Regions from separate parts of the Chryseobacterium sp. CBo1 genome, predicted to be linked through region 2. Evidence: riboswitches for the same ligand, from Rfam matches in the RefSeq annotation. Region 2 holds a riboswitch; each other region holds the start of a gene.
What was found. Region 2 has a riboswitch for thiamine pyrophosphate ahead of pnuC (nicotinamide riboside transporter PnuC). Riboswitches for the same ligand answer to the same signal wherever they lie in the genome.
Positions count from the first base shown of each region.

Region 1: linked by a shared signal. The riboswitch ahead of thiM (hydroxyethylthiazole kinase) and the one ahead of pnuC (nicotinamide riboside transporter PnuC) in region 2 are both predicted to bind thiamine pyrophosphate.
Region 3: linked by a shared signal. The riboswitch ahead of BA768_RS06955 (TonB-dependent receptor) and the one ahead of pnuC (nicotinamide riboside transporter PnuC) in region 2 are both predicted to bind thiamine pyrophosphate.

Region 1 is NZ_MAUH01000056.1:170,584-176,315, reverse strand. It holds gene BA768_RS18650 (DUF4249 domain-containing protein) at 1-385, opposite strand, end outside; gene BA768_RS18645 (TonB-dependent receptor) at 388-2,724, opposite strand; gene BA768_RS18640 (DUF4272 domain-containing protein) at 2,892-3,533, opposite strand; TPP riboswitch at 3,745-3,837, shown strand; gene thiM (hydroxyethylthiazole kinase) at 3,904-4,701, shown strand; gene thiE (thiamine phosphate synthase) at 4,698-5,333, shown strand; gene thiD (bifunctional hydroxymethylpyrimidine kinase/phosphomethylpyrimidine kinase) at 5,330-5,732, shown strand, end outside.
Region 2 is NZ_MAUH01000005.1:69,403-75,134, forward strand. It holds gene hisS (histidine--tRNA ligase) at 1-183, opposite strand, end outside; gene BA768_RS04930 (HRDC domain-containing protein) at 330-791, opposite strand; gene BA768_RS04935 (single-stranded DNA-binding protein) at 814-1,146, opposite strand; gene BA768_RS04940 (hypothetical protein) at 1,380-2,153, shown strand; gene BA768_RS04945 (hypothetical protein) at 2,209-3,249, opposite strand; gene pnuC (nicotinamide riboside transporter PnuC) at 3,373-3,975, opposite strand; TPP riboswitch at 4,003-4,106, opposite strand; gene BA768_RS04955 (HPP family protein) at 4,547-5,146, shown strand; gene BA768_RS04960 (hypothetical protein) at 5,148-5,486, shown strand; gene BA768_RS04965 (TIGR01777 family oxidoreductase) at 5,500-5,732, shown strand, end outside.
Region 3 is NZ_MAUH01000008.1:83,838-89,569, forward strand. It holds gene BA768_RS06945 (acyl-CoA thioesterase) at 1-326, opposite strand, end outside; gene BA768_RS06950 (hypothetical protein) at 314-1,087, opposite strand; gene BA768_RS06955 (TonB-dependent receptor) at 1,322-3,424, opposite strand; TPP riboswitch at 3,529-3,622, opposite strand; gene BA768_RS06960 (WG repeat-containing protein) at 3,693-4,460, opposite strand; gene BA768_RS06965 (bifunctional aconitate hydratase 2/2-methylisocitrate dehydratase) at 4,775-5,732, shown strand, end outside.

The DNA.
Region 1 (5,732 bases), on a different contig from region 2:
CTAAATCATCAAAAGCAACTGCTTCAGGCATTGTACTTTGTGATAGATATTCCTTGCCTTCCGCCTGAATTTTTAAAGTATAAGTTCTGCCGGATTGCCCTACAAAAGTTGAAGTCTGATACGTTCCGTTTCCTACATATTGCAGCGTTTCGGTTTGTCCTGTGTTATCGCTCAGAATAACCTGTGCGTTTTCTATTGCCGGATATTGATTGGCTTCTGTAAAAGCAACAGATTTTGTGATCTTCACATAATACGGACCAGCCTGATCGGTTACATTTCCTTCAATCACAATATTTCCGCTTTGATCTTCCAGGTCAAGATCGATTTCTTTTTCGCAAGACGTGACTAAAAATAATGACAGTATGATTAAAAATATGTTTTTCATGATTAAAATTTGAAGTTATACGTTATATTCGGAACCCAACGGAATAGGGAAGTCTGCATTGCTCTTGTCGTTCCCGGTTTATCAGGATTGTCTTCAAAATTAATGGTGTATGCATTTTCTCTTCCATAAACATTATAAATCCCGAATGACCAGGAACCTTTCCAGCGTTTGTTAGAAATTGGTTCATAGGTTGCGCTCAAATCCATTCTGTGATAAGCCGGCATTCTGTCCGCATTTCTGTTGCTGTACTGGAAAACTGTTTGTCCGTTCAGTTCATATTTTCCGGTAGGGAAAGTCACCGCATTTCCGGTGCTGTAAAGGAATAATCCTGAAAAAGACCATTTCGGATTCAGCTGATAAGTTGCGACAACAGAAAGGTCGTGCGTTTTGTCCTGTCTTGCATTATACCATTGATTATCATTAATTCCTTCAATTTTTCTTTCGGTTTTAGACAAAGTATAAGAAACCCAACCCGTCAGTTTTCCGTTTTTCTTTTTGGCGATTAATTCTAAACCGTAGGCTCTTCCTTTTCCAAATAACAGTTCGCTTTCTACATCTGCGGCAGTGTCAAAAGAGATTTGTGCCCCGTTTTTGTAATCGATCTGATTCTGCATTGATTTGTAATAAATCTCAGCATTCAATTCGTAATTATTGTTGTTGAAATTTCGGCTGTAACCTGCACTGACTTGGTCAGCAATTTCTGGTTTTACAGTATAGCTGCTTCCAATCCATTGGTCGGTCGGGTTTCCGCTTCCGCTGTTGCTTAACAAGTGTAAATTCTGAGTGTTTCTGGAATAGCCTCCTTTCACGCTGCTTACTTCATTAATTCTGTAATTCGCTGTAATTCTCGGTTCAAGATTCACGTATGTTTTCCCAAATTTTCCTTTTTCTAAAAATTCAGAGTCGGTTAAAACTCCATTTTGGTAGGTATTAAAAGTATCGCCACCTAAAACACTGAACATTGAAAGTCTTGCTCCGTAGTTAATGGTTAACTTTTCTGTTGCTTTGTAATCATCATTAATGTAAACGGCGTTCTCCCACGAATATCTCGGATTTCTAGGAAAACTGCTCACACTTGTTCCCGATGCGCTACTTGGCGTGATCGTATGATAAATTGACTGAAAACCGAATTTAACGGAATGTTTATTTCCCGCAAACCAGGAGAAATCTTGTTTCAAATTCCAGTCTTCAATTTCAGAATCTAGCCCGAAAGTATTGTTGTTGCTGCTTAACGCAACATTATAATTGTAGTTGCTGTAAATGAATGACGTGTTGGAGAATAATTTGTTGTTGATAATGCTGTTCCAACGCAAAGTTGCTGTCGTATTTCCCCAATCGGTTGAAAATGTATCACCCAAACCTAAAACATCTCTTCCAAAATATCCCGATAAATACAAACGGTTATTATCATTAATCTGATAATTGGCTTTTAAATTAAGATCATAAAAATATAATTTACTGTCCTTAAAATCATCGGTTGCTTTTAAAAATACATCCGCATAGGTTCGTCTTCCAGAAACAATAAATGAAGACTTTTCTTTCTGAATCGGTCCTTCAACGCTTAATCTGCTGCTGATTAATCCGATTCCGCCGTTGACGTTGTAATCTTTATTGTTTCCGTCTTTCATTTTCACATCTAAAACTGATGAAAGTCGACCGCCATACTGAGCCGGACTGTTTCCTTTGATGATACTCACATCTTTCAAAGCATCGCTGTTGAAGGTACTGAAGAATCCAAGTAAATGCGATGCATTATAAACTGCTGCTTCATCCAGTAAAATCAAATTCTGATCGGTCGCACCACCTCTTACAGAAAAACCGCTGCTTCCCTCACCGTTACTTTTAATTCCGGGTAAAAGCTGAATGGTTTTCATCACATCTTTTTCACCAAACAGAACGGGAAGTTTATCAATCTGCTTAATGCTCAGAGTCTCGGTTCCCATTTGTGCAGATGTGAGATTTTTGTCTTTTTTCACGGCAGAAATTACCACTTCATCAATTTCTTTTACCCTTTCTCCGTTTTCCTGACTGAGCTTAAGATTCAGCTTAACATCATCTTCAACATTCACGATTTGCTGAAAATCTTTGAATCCGGGATTTGAAACAACCAAAGTATATGAACCTTTAGGAAGCGAAAGCGAGTAAAATCCGTATTCGTTGGCAATAACAGAAATGGTAGGATCTTCCGCAACCTTTACGGCGACACCGATCAGTAATTCACCATTTTTTTGATCTTTTACCGTTCCGCTGACCGAATATTTCTGCTGTGCAAAAACGACTGCGCTGAAACATACCGCAGCGATAGTGGTTGCGGCTTTTAAGGATGTTTTGTGTATCAATTTTTTAGTTTATTTTTTAATAGTGATGAAAGTTTTTATTTTAAATGAATGACAAAATAAATTCTGAATATTGATTTTTAATCATAAATCTGAGAAATAAAAATCTTACAATTGCCTAAACAACGAGCTTGTGGTAGATTTATTGTTTAATGAATATTAAATATTCTTTACGTTCCCATTTCAATATCATCCCAATCAGATTCTTTATTCATGAGCCATTCCAGAGCTTTTCTTCTCTCGTAAACCAGCCCTTCATTGATTTTGGCTTCTACGCCTTTTATTCTCTCATCTACGCAATACCAATGAAAACGGTAGTAAAGATCAAGCATATTATAAATTTCATCATCAGTTCTCAGTTCAGACAACTGATCGATTTTTTCATTGCTTTCTTCCTGCTCAAGATTGGGTAGCATTATAGCCATATTTTCGCCATACCATTGGTTTTCGTCAAGATCAGCAATCATTTTTGTTGCCCACATCAAAGCCCAGAGTCCTTCAAGATACCAACGTAGAGAATTGAGCTCGTAATCTGTTAATTCTTCATTATCTTTTAGTAAAATTTCATTTTCCCAATTAGAAAGATGAGAGGTGAGATTGTGTTTTTCAATCCATTTTCTGATGTAGCTTATTGGTGCTTCAAAAGAAATATTAATCAGGGCATTCATTACAGACATTCTGCCTTTTATTTCTTCTAAACTTCTTGTATTGGGATCTTCCAGAACAGGAAGCCAGGAATTGAATCTGTAATTTTTATTTTGTATAATCTGGTTATTGAGTTCTCTTACTTTAATTTTTTGTTCTTCAGTCATTTTATTGGATTTGATAATGGTGAATATCTCTGAATTGAGACTTATAAATTATATTTTCCAATGCTAACATACAAAAACTATGAATAGAAAAGGTATTTCCTGATGTTAATCATATATTAAAAAGGGTGTGAGAAAAAGCTCAACCATTATAAAATTTGAGATGTAGTAGGGATAATTTTAAGATTTAATTCTAAAACATTTGTATCTTTGTTGTAAGCTTTAGGGGTATTCTGAAAAGAATTGAGAGAGTCCCTTTGAACCTGATACGGCTTACACCGACGTAGGGAAAAGCAAGAAAACATTGGTCTTTGATGTTTTTCTTTCTTTATTCTGTTTTGTTTTCCTAAAGCATTTTTATAAAATAAATTTAATGGAAAATAATCTTTGGAATTACATTCAATCTGTAAAAAATCAGTCACCGCTTGTTCATAATATCACCAATTTTGTGGTCATGAATAACACCGCCAATGCACTTTTAGCAGTAGGAGCATCGCCTATTATGTCTCATGCAAAATCTGAAATAAAGGATATGGTTTCTATTTCAAATGCTGTAGTCATTAATATCGGAACACTTGATGAATATTGGTCTGACTCTATGCTAATTGTTGCAGAAGAAGCTCATCAAACCAAAAAAATGTGGGTTTTAGATCCTGTCGGAGCGGGAGCAACAGCTTTTAGAGATGAAATTTTATCAAAGCTTTTAGAGTTTAAACCAACTGTGATCAGAGGTAATGCTTCAGAAATTATCGCTTTAGCCAAAGCCAATAAAACCATTACAAAAGGAGTCGACAGTACAGCGGAAAGTAATGAAGCGATTACCGCCGCAAAATATCTTGTTGAAAACTTTCAGTCTGTAGTCTGTATTTCGGGAGCTACAGATATTATCATCGATGATAAAGAAATGTACTTCGTTGAAAACGGACATCCGCTTATGACAAAAGTAACAGGATTGGGTTGTTCGGCTTCGGCTATTGTCGGAGCTTTTGCTTCAATTGCTGAGAATAAAACAGAATCAACAGTTGCTGCGATGGTGCTTTTAGGAATTGCAGGAGAATTGGCTGAAAAAATTTCGGCAGGCCCGGGAAGTCTTCAGATGAATATTTTAGATAAGCTTTATAATATTTCCGAACAGGAATTTTTCGAAAATGTAAAAGTTTCTAAAAAATGAGTCTGATTCAATCTTTTCCTTATCAATTATACCTTGTGATTTCAGAAACAGACTGTAAAGGAAGAAATTTTTTGGATGTTGCCGAACAGGCAATTTTAGGTGGAGTAGACCTCATTCAGTTGCGTGAGAAAAATGCTTCTGATCTAGATTTTCTTGAAAAAGCAATTCGTCTGAAAGAAATTACTGACAAGCACGGAATTCCTTTAATCATCAATGATAATGCGTTTGTTGCCAAAGAAATTGATGCTTTCGGAATTCATGTCGGAAATAATGACACCCAACCAACAGTTTTAAGAGAAAATTCTTTTCAAAATAGGATAATTGGCTATTCAATTGAGTATTTGGAACAATTAGAAAATTGGGAGACAGTTATTTCAGATTATTTAGGAATCAGTCCTGTTTTCAGAACAGATACTAAGACAGATACCGTTACGGAATGGGGATTGGAAGGTTTAATGAAAATCAGGCAATTGACCGAAAAACCTTTAGTTGCTATCGGAAATATTCATTTTAAAAATGCAAAATCAGTCATGGAGGCGGGAGCAGATTGTATAGCAGTTGTATCAGAAATTTGCAGTGCCGAAAATCCTCAAAAAGCAGCTTTTAATCTAAAAAATGAAATCTTAAAATGAAAAAATACAAATATCCATCCGTTCTTACCATTGCGGGTTTCGACGGAAGCGGCGGAGCAGGAATTCAGGCTGATATAAAAACTATTTCGGCTTTGGGTTGTTATGCAACTTCGGTTTTGACTGCTTTGCCTGTACAAAATACGCAAGGCGTAAGAAATATTTTCCCGATACCTGTAGAAGCGGTTTCGGAACAAATTGAAGCAATTTTAGACGATATTTTTCCTGATGCCATTAAAATCGGGATGGTTCATACTCCGGAACTGGTTGAAACGATTGTAAAAACTTTAGCCAAATATAAAAAAGTACCGATTGTATTCGATCCTGTAATGGTGGCAACAAGTGGACATCGGTTGATCGAGGAAAAGACGATTGAAACCATTATTGAAAAATTATTCCCAA
Region 2 (5,732 bases):
CAAGCGATCTCCTTCTTCTCCGTATTTTCCCGTCAATGTTGAAAGGTTTTCAAAACTTGGTGTTTCCAAAGGCTGAAAACCAAAAAGTTCAAAATTTTTCTGCAGTATATTGATGATGTATTTTCTTCTCGAAACTTCCAGTGACGTAAAATCTCTCGTTCCTTTTGCTAAGCTTGGCTTCATATTTATGAGTAATGAATAATAAGTAATGTGTAATTCAGTGCAAAAATAAGCAATTGAAAGGACTTTTAAATCAATAAAAAAGCCGGAGATTTTATATTTCTCCAGCTTCGTACGATCATTTGTGTTTTGGTATTCAATTAGATTTTTTACACACTCTCCAATATTTCAAGGATTTCTTCTCCATAATTTTCGATTTTATGCTTGCCGAAACCTTTAATATCTAAAAGCTCTTCTTTTTTTGCCGGTTTATATTTTGCAACAGAAACCAGTTCTTTGTTGGTTGCAATAAAATAAGTCGGAAGATTCTGCTCTTTTGCTTTCTCTGAACGCCAAAGTTTCAAAGCATCTAATATCTTGATTTCATCATTGCTCAACACTTCGTCTTCCGCAGAATATTTTACGGTTTTGGAATCTTTTACACTCGTTTTATTTAGAGCAGATTCCAGATCATTAAAATATAGGACAACTGACCAAAACTGTTCGTCGTGTACAAATGCCGTTTCTGTTTTAATAATTTCATGATTTTCAAGAAACCGATCAATTACTTTCTGGTCTTCACGCAGAAATTCATCTGCAATTCTGATTTTTAAAACTTTTATTTTCATCATTTGTGATTTTAAAGTTTATCAATTATTTACCTCCCAAAAGCAGAAGTTCATCTACTCTTATTTCAGTAATATATCTTTTCGCACCGTCTTTATCGTCGTACGATCTGTACGTAAGTTTCCCTTCAATGGCAATCTCTTTTCCTTTTGGAACATATTTCTGAAAAATCTCAGCAGTTTTTCCAAATGCAACCAGATTGTGCCATTGCGTTTCTTCTACCTTCTCACCTTTTGCATTGGTGTAATGATCGTTTGTAGCCAATGATACGGAAACTTTCATTCCTCCGTTTTCAAAGTTTACTGTTTCAACTTCTTTTCCTGTGAACCCGATTAAGGTTACTTTGTTTCTTAGTGACATAACTTTGTATTTTTAAAATTAATATTCAGATAAGAGACGTTCACTTGTTTTCTCAAATCTCTGTTGCAAAGATTCATCGGTTTGAAAATTTTAGTCGGTAGAAAACTATTTAAATTCGTTTGTAGTCGTTTGAAAACGGGTAAGGCGATTTTATCAAGCTATGTTATTTTGAATTATGATTAACTTATCTTTATATTTGAGAAAGGCAGAATTTTATTTAAAGTATTATATAAATGGATAACTATATTAATTACGAATTTTTCAATTACCTAAATAGACATATAAATGGCTTAATAAAAATTGGAATTACTGTTAATTCTGTCCCATTCAACTTTGAAGACTTAGAGCATTTTGGAAAAGGTGTTTTAAGATTTTATATAAATGTAGAAATGAATGACTTTGAAAGTTTAACAAAGGAAGAGCAAATAATTGCAAATAAATATTTTTACAATTCTGATCAATTATCTGGTAGTAAGTATTATTCTTTAACTTATAAACCAAACAGCTCAGGAATAGATTTAGATGAAATTAATCAATTTTCATATTGTTATTCTTTTGCTGTACAAATCATTAAAAATATAATTGCAAATCATACTGATAATTGCTCTTTCAGCTATAAGAATTTACTTGATGATCCTCTCTTCAAAATAATAAATAGATATTTAGAAGATACAAAACCAGAATTCTATAGAAGAGACTTTGAAAAAAAATATTCGAAATTATATAATCGTATATTTGAATTTGATAAAATGTGGTATTCAAAACTGCAAATAAAATCTAAAGATTACATAGATTTCAAATTTGAAGAAATTTTACATGAAGATAAACTTCAAATACAATCAATAGAAATAAGTCAATTATTAAGATTATTCTTAATTGAATCAAATACCCCGTTTAGTTTTCTGTTCAATAACAATATTATCATTGATAAAAAATCATTAAAACATGAACTATATGTAACTAAAAATGAATCTTTTAAAATATTACTAAAACACATTCAATTCTAATAATTTAAGCGAAAGACAATGGCTATAATAATTAGGTAATGCTTTTTTACTTTAATTAATAATGAAACTCACACTTCCTTTTTTCTTCCAACTCCCTCCTAAAATTAGAATGCTGTGTCGCCGTAAAATAATCACAAAACACCTGATAAACTGCAGAATCGGTATGACTTGCTTTTATTCCTAACTGGAAATAAATCTCCAAAATCTGATGCGACAAACTTTCTACCAAATCTGAAGAGTAATCATGAATTTCAGACTGCTTTTCAGAAATAATTAGCTTGGAATCATTTAATAAAGATTCAATTTCATCTGCAAATTCAATGATCTTTTCCATTGCTACTTCTATTCTTTTATTGAATAAATCCAAATCAAGATGAGGTCTTGTTTTAATCGCTTCTTCAGAAAAATGAGAGGCCATCCCGAGATAATTGACCAATAAAGTCAAATCCGCAAATATTCTGAAAGGAATTTTATCCAAAACATCATCCGTAAAAAACTCATCATAAATAAAACTGTAATCTTCCGATACTTTCACATTTTCAGCTGTAAAAGAATACGTTCCGGTTGCTTTCATGCCCATCGATTTCCAGTTAGGAATAATTTCAGCCTCACTTTTAGGAATAACAAATGACCGGATAAGTTCATTCCCAAATTCATCAAGTAAAGAATTTCCGTTTTCTGTTAATTGGGCATTTAAAGTAAAGTGGCTCAAATGCGGTGCTCCGGTTGCAAAATGCCAAAGTCCATTAACCAGAAAAGTTCCATCCGTTTGTTTTTCTGCTTTTCCGCCGATCATTCCGCTTCCTCCGAAACAAGTTTTCGAATTGGAAAAAAGTTCATTAGCAATCTGGGGTTTTAAATTTCTTGAGAAAAAATTGGCTCCCGAACATAAAGTGAGCATCCAGCCTAAGCTTCCATCTGTTTTTGACCAGTTGAATAAAACAGATAAACCTTCTCTTAACCGTAATCCCAATCCGCCATATCTATTCGGAACCCAAATCTGAAGCAGCCTTTCTTGATGAATTTGATTGATAATTTCAGACGGAACTTCAGATACTCCCTGCATTTTTTCTCTTAATTCTTTATGCGAAAACATTGCTCTGATATTATTTTTGAATGGTTTTTATATTCATTTTGATCTTTTTCATTTTATATCTCGCTGATTAAGCAGATTTTGCAGATCATTTAAAAAATCTGCGTGAAAATTTAGCTGTCAAATTCATTCAACAACAGCTACATTTTTTTTTAACTTAATAATTTTGCGCCATTCTATATAACCGGAAATGGCAACAATAAATAAGAAAGCCGTCAGAATTGCGTACAGATAAAGTCCTTTATGAATTAACAACGGAATCGCAATCATGTTGCTCATGTTCAGTAAAACCCAATTTTCGATTTTTCTTCGAGCCATCAACCACATTCCAGCCCAAGCGAATGCACTGACCAAAGAATCTAAAATCGGAACATCAGAATCGGTAAACTGTGTCAGAAAATACCAGAAAATACTGAAAGTTCCTACTACAATTCCTACAGTAATCAGTTTTTCTTGATTTGTGGTTTCAGAAATAGCCGTTTCCGTTTTTCGTTTGCCAAACTTCCAGTAGAGCCATCCGTAAATACTCATCACGAGATAGTAAAGATTTAAAGTAAATTCCGCATAAAGCTTTGCGAAAAACATCACATAAAGTGATAGTAAAATTCCGGCAATACCGAAAAGATAATTGTTTGAATTGTTTTTTCTAGCTAATAAAACCTGAACTACTGAAAAACAGACACCCAGCCATTCCTGCCAAGTGGTTTGTTGTAAAATTTCCTGCATCAAATTAACTTATATAAAATTAAATGATGAGATGATAAATCAAAAAATCCCTACGTCGGCATTATCCGAATCAGGTGTGGAAAAATTTCCCGGGTATCATCTCAGCCGCTATTGCAGCACCCCATTGATGCCGCAAATGTGAGACTTTTTTTTGGAAAATAAAAGGCTTTTACTTTTTGCTTGAAAAGAAATTTATTTTTTTAATGAAAGCAGCGAGTTTGTCATGCTGAAAGCATCTCAAAATCATTACTTAGATTATTACAGAATGACAAACACAATTATTAAATTTTCTAACTTTAAAATATCTTCTTTTATCGCAATGTTCGCAAAGATTTTATTTAAATTGTTTGCGAATATTTTTCCGTTCGCAAAGGCACTCTGTTCAGCAAAGGCTAATTGCGTTCATAGCTGAGTGAAACGCCTTTGCGAACGAAAAATGTTTTCAATTTACATCAATATTCTTTGCGTCCATAGCGTTAAAATTAATTGGAATTGAAATTCTTTTATCTCTACATTAAAATTTAGCCGTTTACAAACGGATATTTTGTACCTTTAAAATTCAAATAAATTTGTTGTGAAAAAAACCATCAAAAGGACGTTCAGAGTTTCAAAATATGTGATTTATAAAGAAACATTAGTTGATTATAAAGAACATTTCTGGTCATTTTTGGGAGCATTTTTCGGGATCGGACTGATTGCATTTCTTCAGTCCCATTATTTGTTGCAGGAAGAAAATGTATTTCTGATCGGTTCTTTTGGAGCATCAAGCGTTTTGATTTATGGTGCAATACAAAGTCCGCTTGCACAGCCAAGAAATCTTGTTGGCGGTCATGTACTTTCAGCTTTGGTAGGTGTCACCGTTTATCAGATTGTTCCGGATATTTTATGGCTTTCAGCACCTTTGGCAGTGGCATTTTCGATTGTTTTAATGCAATACACCAAAACTTTACATCCACCGGGTGGAGCAACTGCTTTAATTGCCGTAACTTCTACAGGAAAAATTCCTGAACTTGGTTATTGGTATGTAATTTCTCCGGTACTTTCGGGATGTATTATTTTGCTTTTAGTAGCTTTGGTTTTCAACAATATGACTAAAAACAGAAGTTATCCTGCACACAGCAGATTTAAAAGGTTATTAAAGAAAAAACACGAACACAAACTGAAAAATCATTAATATGGAATGCATTGAATGTGGCGAGAAAATTATCGGCAGATCCGACAAAAAATTTTGCAACGACGCTTGCAGAAACGCTTTCAACAATAAACAAAACAAGGATTCGAGCAATCTGATGCGAAACGTAAACAACAAACTTCGCAAAAATTACCGCATCCTGAGTGAAATTAATATCGACGGAAAAACTAAAATCGCAAAGTCTAAATTAGATGGCTTAGGTTTTGATTTTAATTATTTTACGAACATCAAAGTCTATAAAAATGGTTCTGAATATAAATTTATTTATGACCATGGCTATAAAATTCTTGAAGAAGATTATGTTCTCATTGTAAAAAATTAATCTAAACACTGTAATGAAAGAAACTGTCTTAATAACCGGTGCAAGCGGAGCCATTGCAAGAGCGCTTTCAAAAAAACTGGAAAATGAATACTCCATACGGTTTTTAACAAGAAAAAAAGAAGCCGAAAACGAATTTGAATGGGATCTGGAAAATCAGATCATTGATGAAAAGGCTTTTGAAAACGTAAGTCACATCATTCATCTTGCCGGAGCCAATATTTCTGAAAAACGCTGGTCGGATGACCG
Region 3 (5,732 bases), on a different contig from region 2:
TTATTGGTCTGGATTTTTTTATGATTAATCGGATCATCCAACCAAACATCCACATAAATCTCCATTGAAGTTGAAAAAGCACGGGAAACTTTAGATTCCATTACTACAATTCCGCCTTCGGGAATCGGATGATCGAAAGAAACGTGATTCACAGAAGCTGTTACTACTCTTCTCTCGCAGTGTCTCGTTGCTGAGATTGATGCACATCTGTCCATCCTTGCCAACAATTCTCCACCGAAAAGGTTTCTAAGTTGATTGGTATCATTCGGAAGAACGATATTCGTCATCACTGTAAGCGATTCTGACGCTTTTTTTATTTTTGCCATTGAGGTTTTGATTTTTGAGTTGCCGGAATTTTCACAGATTTCACGGCTGTTTTTTTAATAGAATCCTGAATTAAAGAATCTTTTTTCAATTGAATCTGCTTAATAGAATCTGCAATTTTCATCTGAGCCGAATCTATTTTTACAGGAACGGGTTTTTCAATTCTTTTTGTAGTGGTTTGCACAGAAACACTGTCGAATGATTTCTTACCGAAAATCAACTCTTGTTGCGTATAACCGAAATATAAAATTCCCAAAACAGGAATGATGAAAAGAAAAATCCACAAAATAGATTTGTTGAATTTGTAATCTTTTTCTCTGTCAACCGTCGGAATCGTACTTTCATTATTTTTAATATCCGAAAAGCGAATTTCTTCCAAACCATAAAAATCCGGATGATCGGATTCCAAACGGTTTCCGTTGAATGTCAAATGACCGTCTTCAATATAAATCGTTCCGAGGTTATTAATTTCTAAAACCTGATCTGCCTGAAGCTTTTTCTTCCAGAAATCGGTCTGAACCTGAAGTTCGCTTTCAGCAGAATTTTTAGACACACTTTTCTGAGTACTGATAAAATTGACCAGATCATCCGACGCAACCTGATAATCTGAATGAAAAGCAATCTTGCTTGAAGGTGGAAGAATACTTCCGTTTTCAGAATTGATAACTGCCTTGGAATTTTCGAGTGAGAAAACACCAAACTGCGGAACTACAACTGTTCCGAATTGCTTCAGATATTCTAAAATGTAAGCTGAAATATTCATTTGACCGCAAATTTATGACTTTTTCGTGACTTTTTGAGAGATTTATTTTGAGTTTAAAATGTTAAAATCATAAATGAATATTGTTGTTTAGTCTCCCACAGATTACACTGATTTACACAGATTTTATTTAATTTTAAATTTAAATCTAATAAAAAAGACTGCCGAAACAGTCTTAAAAAAATTTAATTAGAAAATCTAACTACTATATAAAATGTAAAATGGTGTCTTATTATATTACTGAATCTTCCAGCTGATTCCGAACATAAAATTGGTTCCTGCCTGAGCAAAATAAATCGGACCGTTATAAACATAACCGTTATTCACATATTTCTGATCGAAAATATTATTTACCAAAAGCTTCAAAGCAACATCGTGTTTCGAAATTTTAAACTGATACTGTGCATTAAAATCTGTAAGAAGATAATCCTTCAGCTGTAAATCGGCAGTTTCCGTATTATCCAGATACTGTTTTCCTACATACTGATTCATCAAAGAGAACTGAAAGTTTTTCGTGGGATTAAATTTCAAACTTAAATTGGCAATAACATTAGGTGAAAAAGAGATTTCTGTATTTCCAAGGTTTGTTGTTCCTTTTTCATTTTCAATTCTGAAATCCTGATTTTTGTTCTGGCTTAAACTTACATTTCCGGAAACTTCCCATTGTTTTGAAAGTTTCGCCAAAGCGCCCACCTCAATTCCTCTTCGATAACTTTTCCCGGAATTGGTTCTGATAAATTCTCCGATGTTACTGATCTGTCCGTTTAAAACCAACTGATTCAGATAATACATATAATAAAGGTTTGCGGTAAAAGCAACCGGACCAAACTGTTTTTCAATACCCGCTTCGAAATCGTGCAGTTTCTCTGCTTTAACATCATTATCGGAAATTAAATCATCTCTGTTCGGCTCTCTTTGCGCATGAGCATAAGAAACAAATACTTTTCCGTTTCCTAATCTATAATTGATTCCCGCCTTCGGATTGAAGAACAGCCAGTTCTTTTTCAGATCTGCACCTTCACCATCACCTTCCATTAAAATTTTGGTGTCATAATCGATATTTCTCAATTGCAAATCTCCGAAGAATTCAAAATCATTTACTTTCACCAAAGCTTTTGCAAAACCTGCAACTTCATTCTTCACCGAACGATTTCGGTAATACTCATGTTGCGGAATTTCAGCAAAGAAAACATCTTTCACGTTTCCATAATGTCTTCCGTAATATTGGTTTCCAACAACTCCAAAATTCAGATCCAGATTGTTGAATTTCCCATATAACGTAGAAACGATCCCATAAAAATCATTATTCAGCCATTTTTTTCTGATAAAATCTGAATATTCGTTTCCGTTAAAATCAGGCAAATTATATCTTGCATAAGGATCACCCTGTTTGTAGTTTTCATAATAGCCTCTTCCTTTTGTGTAATGAAGCGTTGTTTCAAGATTCCACTTTTCGTTTAAACCTTGCTCCCAAAGTAATTGATAGTGATTTTGTCTGTAATTATCCGTTTCGTTATCATAAAAACCAACTACATTTTCCCAGTTTGCATCATAAATTGCTCCTGACAAATTGGTTCTTGGGTTGGTTTCCCAGGTTTGTCTGTCTACGCCATTCCAAGCTTGGTATGTTTTTTCTTTTCCGCCAAAAGCCATCAGGCGAAGTTTTGTTTTTCCTTCTTCAAATAAAGCAGTGAAGTTGTAAGAATTCAAATCCGAAGCAGCTCTATCAATATATCCGTCAGAATGAATGTTGGTATATCTTCCCATCACAGAAATACGGTCTTTCCAGAATTTTCCGGAACCTATTTCCGCAGAATATTTGTAGGTATTGAATGAACCGTAACTGTCATCTGTTTTAAAATAAAACTTGTCTTCCGGTTCTTTTGAAATCACATTGATGCTCGCTCCGAAGGCAGAAACACCGTTGTTGGAAGTTCCAACTCCTCTTTGAATAACGATTTGCGACGCAGAGCTCGTTAAATCCGGAACATTCACAAAAAAAGTTCCCTGGCTTTCGGAATCATTGAACGGAACGCCATTCATCATGACATTAATTCCCCTTCCGGCAACTCCACGAATTCTAAAACCGGTGTATCCTACACCATTTCCTGCATCGGAAGTTGAAATAATTGAGATTTGATTTTTCAGAAGAATCGGTAAATCCTGTCCGAGATTTCTACTGTCGACATCTTTTTGAACATTGATGATTTCTTTTGCGACAGGAAGTCTTTTGGTGAAGTTTACAGCTTCAATATCTCTGGCTTTCAGAGAATCGGAATTGTGAGTTTGTGCAAAACTCAGTGAACTTGCGGTAAGTCCTAAAAAAAATAATCCTTTCATTCTTATAAATTTTAAAAATTTAATGGAATAAAAGGGGCGATTATGATATAAGTAATGAGTGATTGGTAATAAGTAATTTATTGTATTACTAATTGCTTATTATTCATTGCTCATTTTCAAATTTCCCTAAACAGCATTACCTGTTCCAGGTTCATTGGGTATAATCTCAGCTCCGATTGGGGCACCCCTTTAATTTCAGCGGCAAAATTACAAAAAATATTTAAACCTAGATCAACGAAAACATTTTCGTCTAAATTTTTATTTAAATCTAATACGAACGGTTGTCGGAATCGATATAATAATAATTTTTATCGTCTTTGGTTACTTCAAACATTTTTCCCAATTTCCAGCTGTAATTTCTTTTTATATCTGAATATTCAAAAGGAATTACAATTTTATTATTGACATCAATCACTCCAAATTTATCATTATAAGTGGCAACAATCATAGGATTGGCAACATCATCTCCCTCCATAATATAGAGATACTGATAATCAGGATAAATTGCAAACTGGCTGCGATCTGAAGGATTTTTAAACTTTGAATCTTCAATAATCCCATATTTTCCGTGAAGAATATAGGCATGGAATAATGCTTTCTGCAACGTAAGATTACACTTTCCCAAATCATCATTTTTATACTGATAGACCCTTTTTCCGGATTTATTGATCCTGAAAGTAATTCCGTTTTTCTCAACAGTTGCAAAATCATTAGTTCCGAACTTTCTGATTTTCTCATTCGGAGAGTTCAGAAGATTACAGTCTTCACCAAAAAACATCACCAAATCATATTCCGGCTGAATCACAAATCGGCTCTTCTGATTAACAAAACCAGATTTTCCGTTCTTTTTTTGCGGAATCAGCAATGGTATATTTTCATTAACAACCGGTAAATCAGATCCCGATTTTTTTGAAACCTTTGAAGAAACAGCAGTTTTCGATTTAGCTAAACCTTTACCTTTCAAATACTTAGACTGAGCAGAAGCAAAAACAGCTAATGTTATAAAAAATCCAAGTTTCAGTTTTCCTAAAATCATCACTCAATGTATTTTGTGTCAAAAATAGAAAATATAAAATTGATATTTATATAGAATCTAAATAATTTAAACCAAAAAAAAAATTAAAATTCCGTATTTTTGGGAACATTTTTAAGTGTTTGATATAGAAAAACATTTTAAAGAATTGATTTTTGACATTACAGTTATAGGAACCGCCATCTTTAATAGGTTTAAAAACAAAATCAAACAACACTTAAAATTTACAGATTATAGCTCATTCGCTACAAATACCGCAAGGATTAAACACGACATTGTTCTATGGTCTATTTAAATTTGAAAAGACTTCTATCATTATGAATATTTATCAGGATTACATCCAAGAAATCGAGGAAAGAAAAACACAGGGTCTTCACCCAAAACCAATCGACGGTGCTGAATTGCTAAGCGCAATTATTGAGCAGATTAAAGACACAGCTAACGAGCACAGAACTGATTCTCTAAAATTTTTCATTTACAATACTTTACCGGGTACAACAAGTGCTGCAGGTGTAAAGGCTAAATTTTTAAAAGAAATTATTCTTGGCGAATCTGTGGTTGAAGAAATCACTCCGGCTTTTGCTTTTGAGCTTCTATCTCACATGAAAGGAGGTCCGTCAATTGAAGTTTTACTTTATTTGGCTTTAAGTAATGATGAAGTTGTTGCAAAACAGGCTGCTGAAGTTCTTAAAACTCAAGTTTATTTGTATGATGCTGATACAGCTCGTTTGAAAGGAGCTTACGAAGCGGGTAACGCTATCGCTAAAGATATTTTGGAAAGCTATGCAAAGGCAGAGTTTTTCACTAAACTTCCGGAAGTTGCGGAAGAAATCAAAGTGGTTACTTTCATCGCTGGTGAAGGTGATATTTCTACTGATTTATTGTCTCCCGGAAATCAGGCGCACTCTCGTTCAGACAGAGAATTGCATGGAAAATGTATGATTACTCCTGAAGCTCAGGAACAAATCAAAGCTTTACAGGCTCAACATCCCGATGCAAGTGTTATGTTGATCGCTGAAAAAGGAACAATGGGAGTTGGTTCTTCTCGTATGTCGGGTGTAAACAACGTAGCGCTTTGGACAGGAAAACAGGCAAGTCCTTATGTACCTTTCGTAAACATCGCTCCGATTGTAGCTGGAACAAACGGTATTTCTCCAATTTTCTTAACGACAGTTGATGTAACCGGAGGTATCGGTATTGACCTACAAAACTGGGTGAAAAAAGTTGACGAAAACGGAAACCCTGTTCGTAATGAAAATGGTGACATTGTTTTAG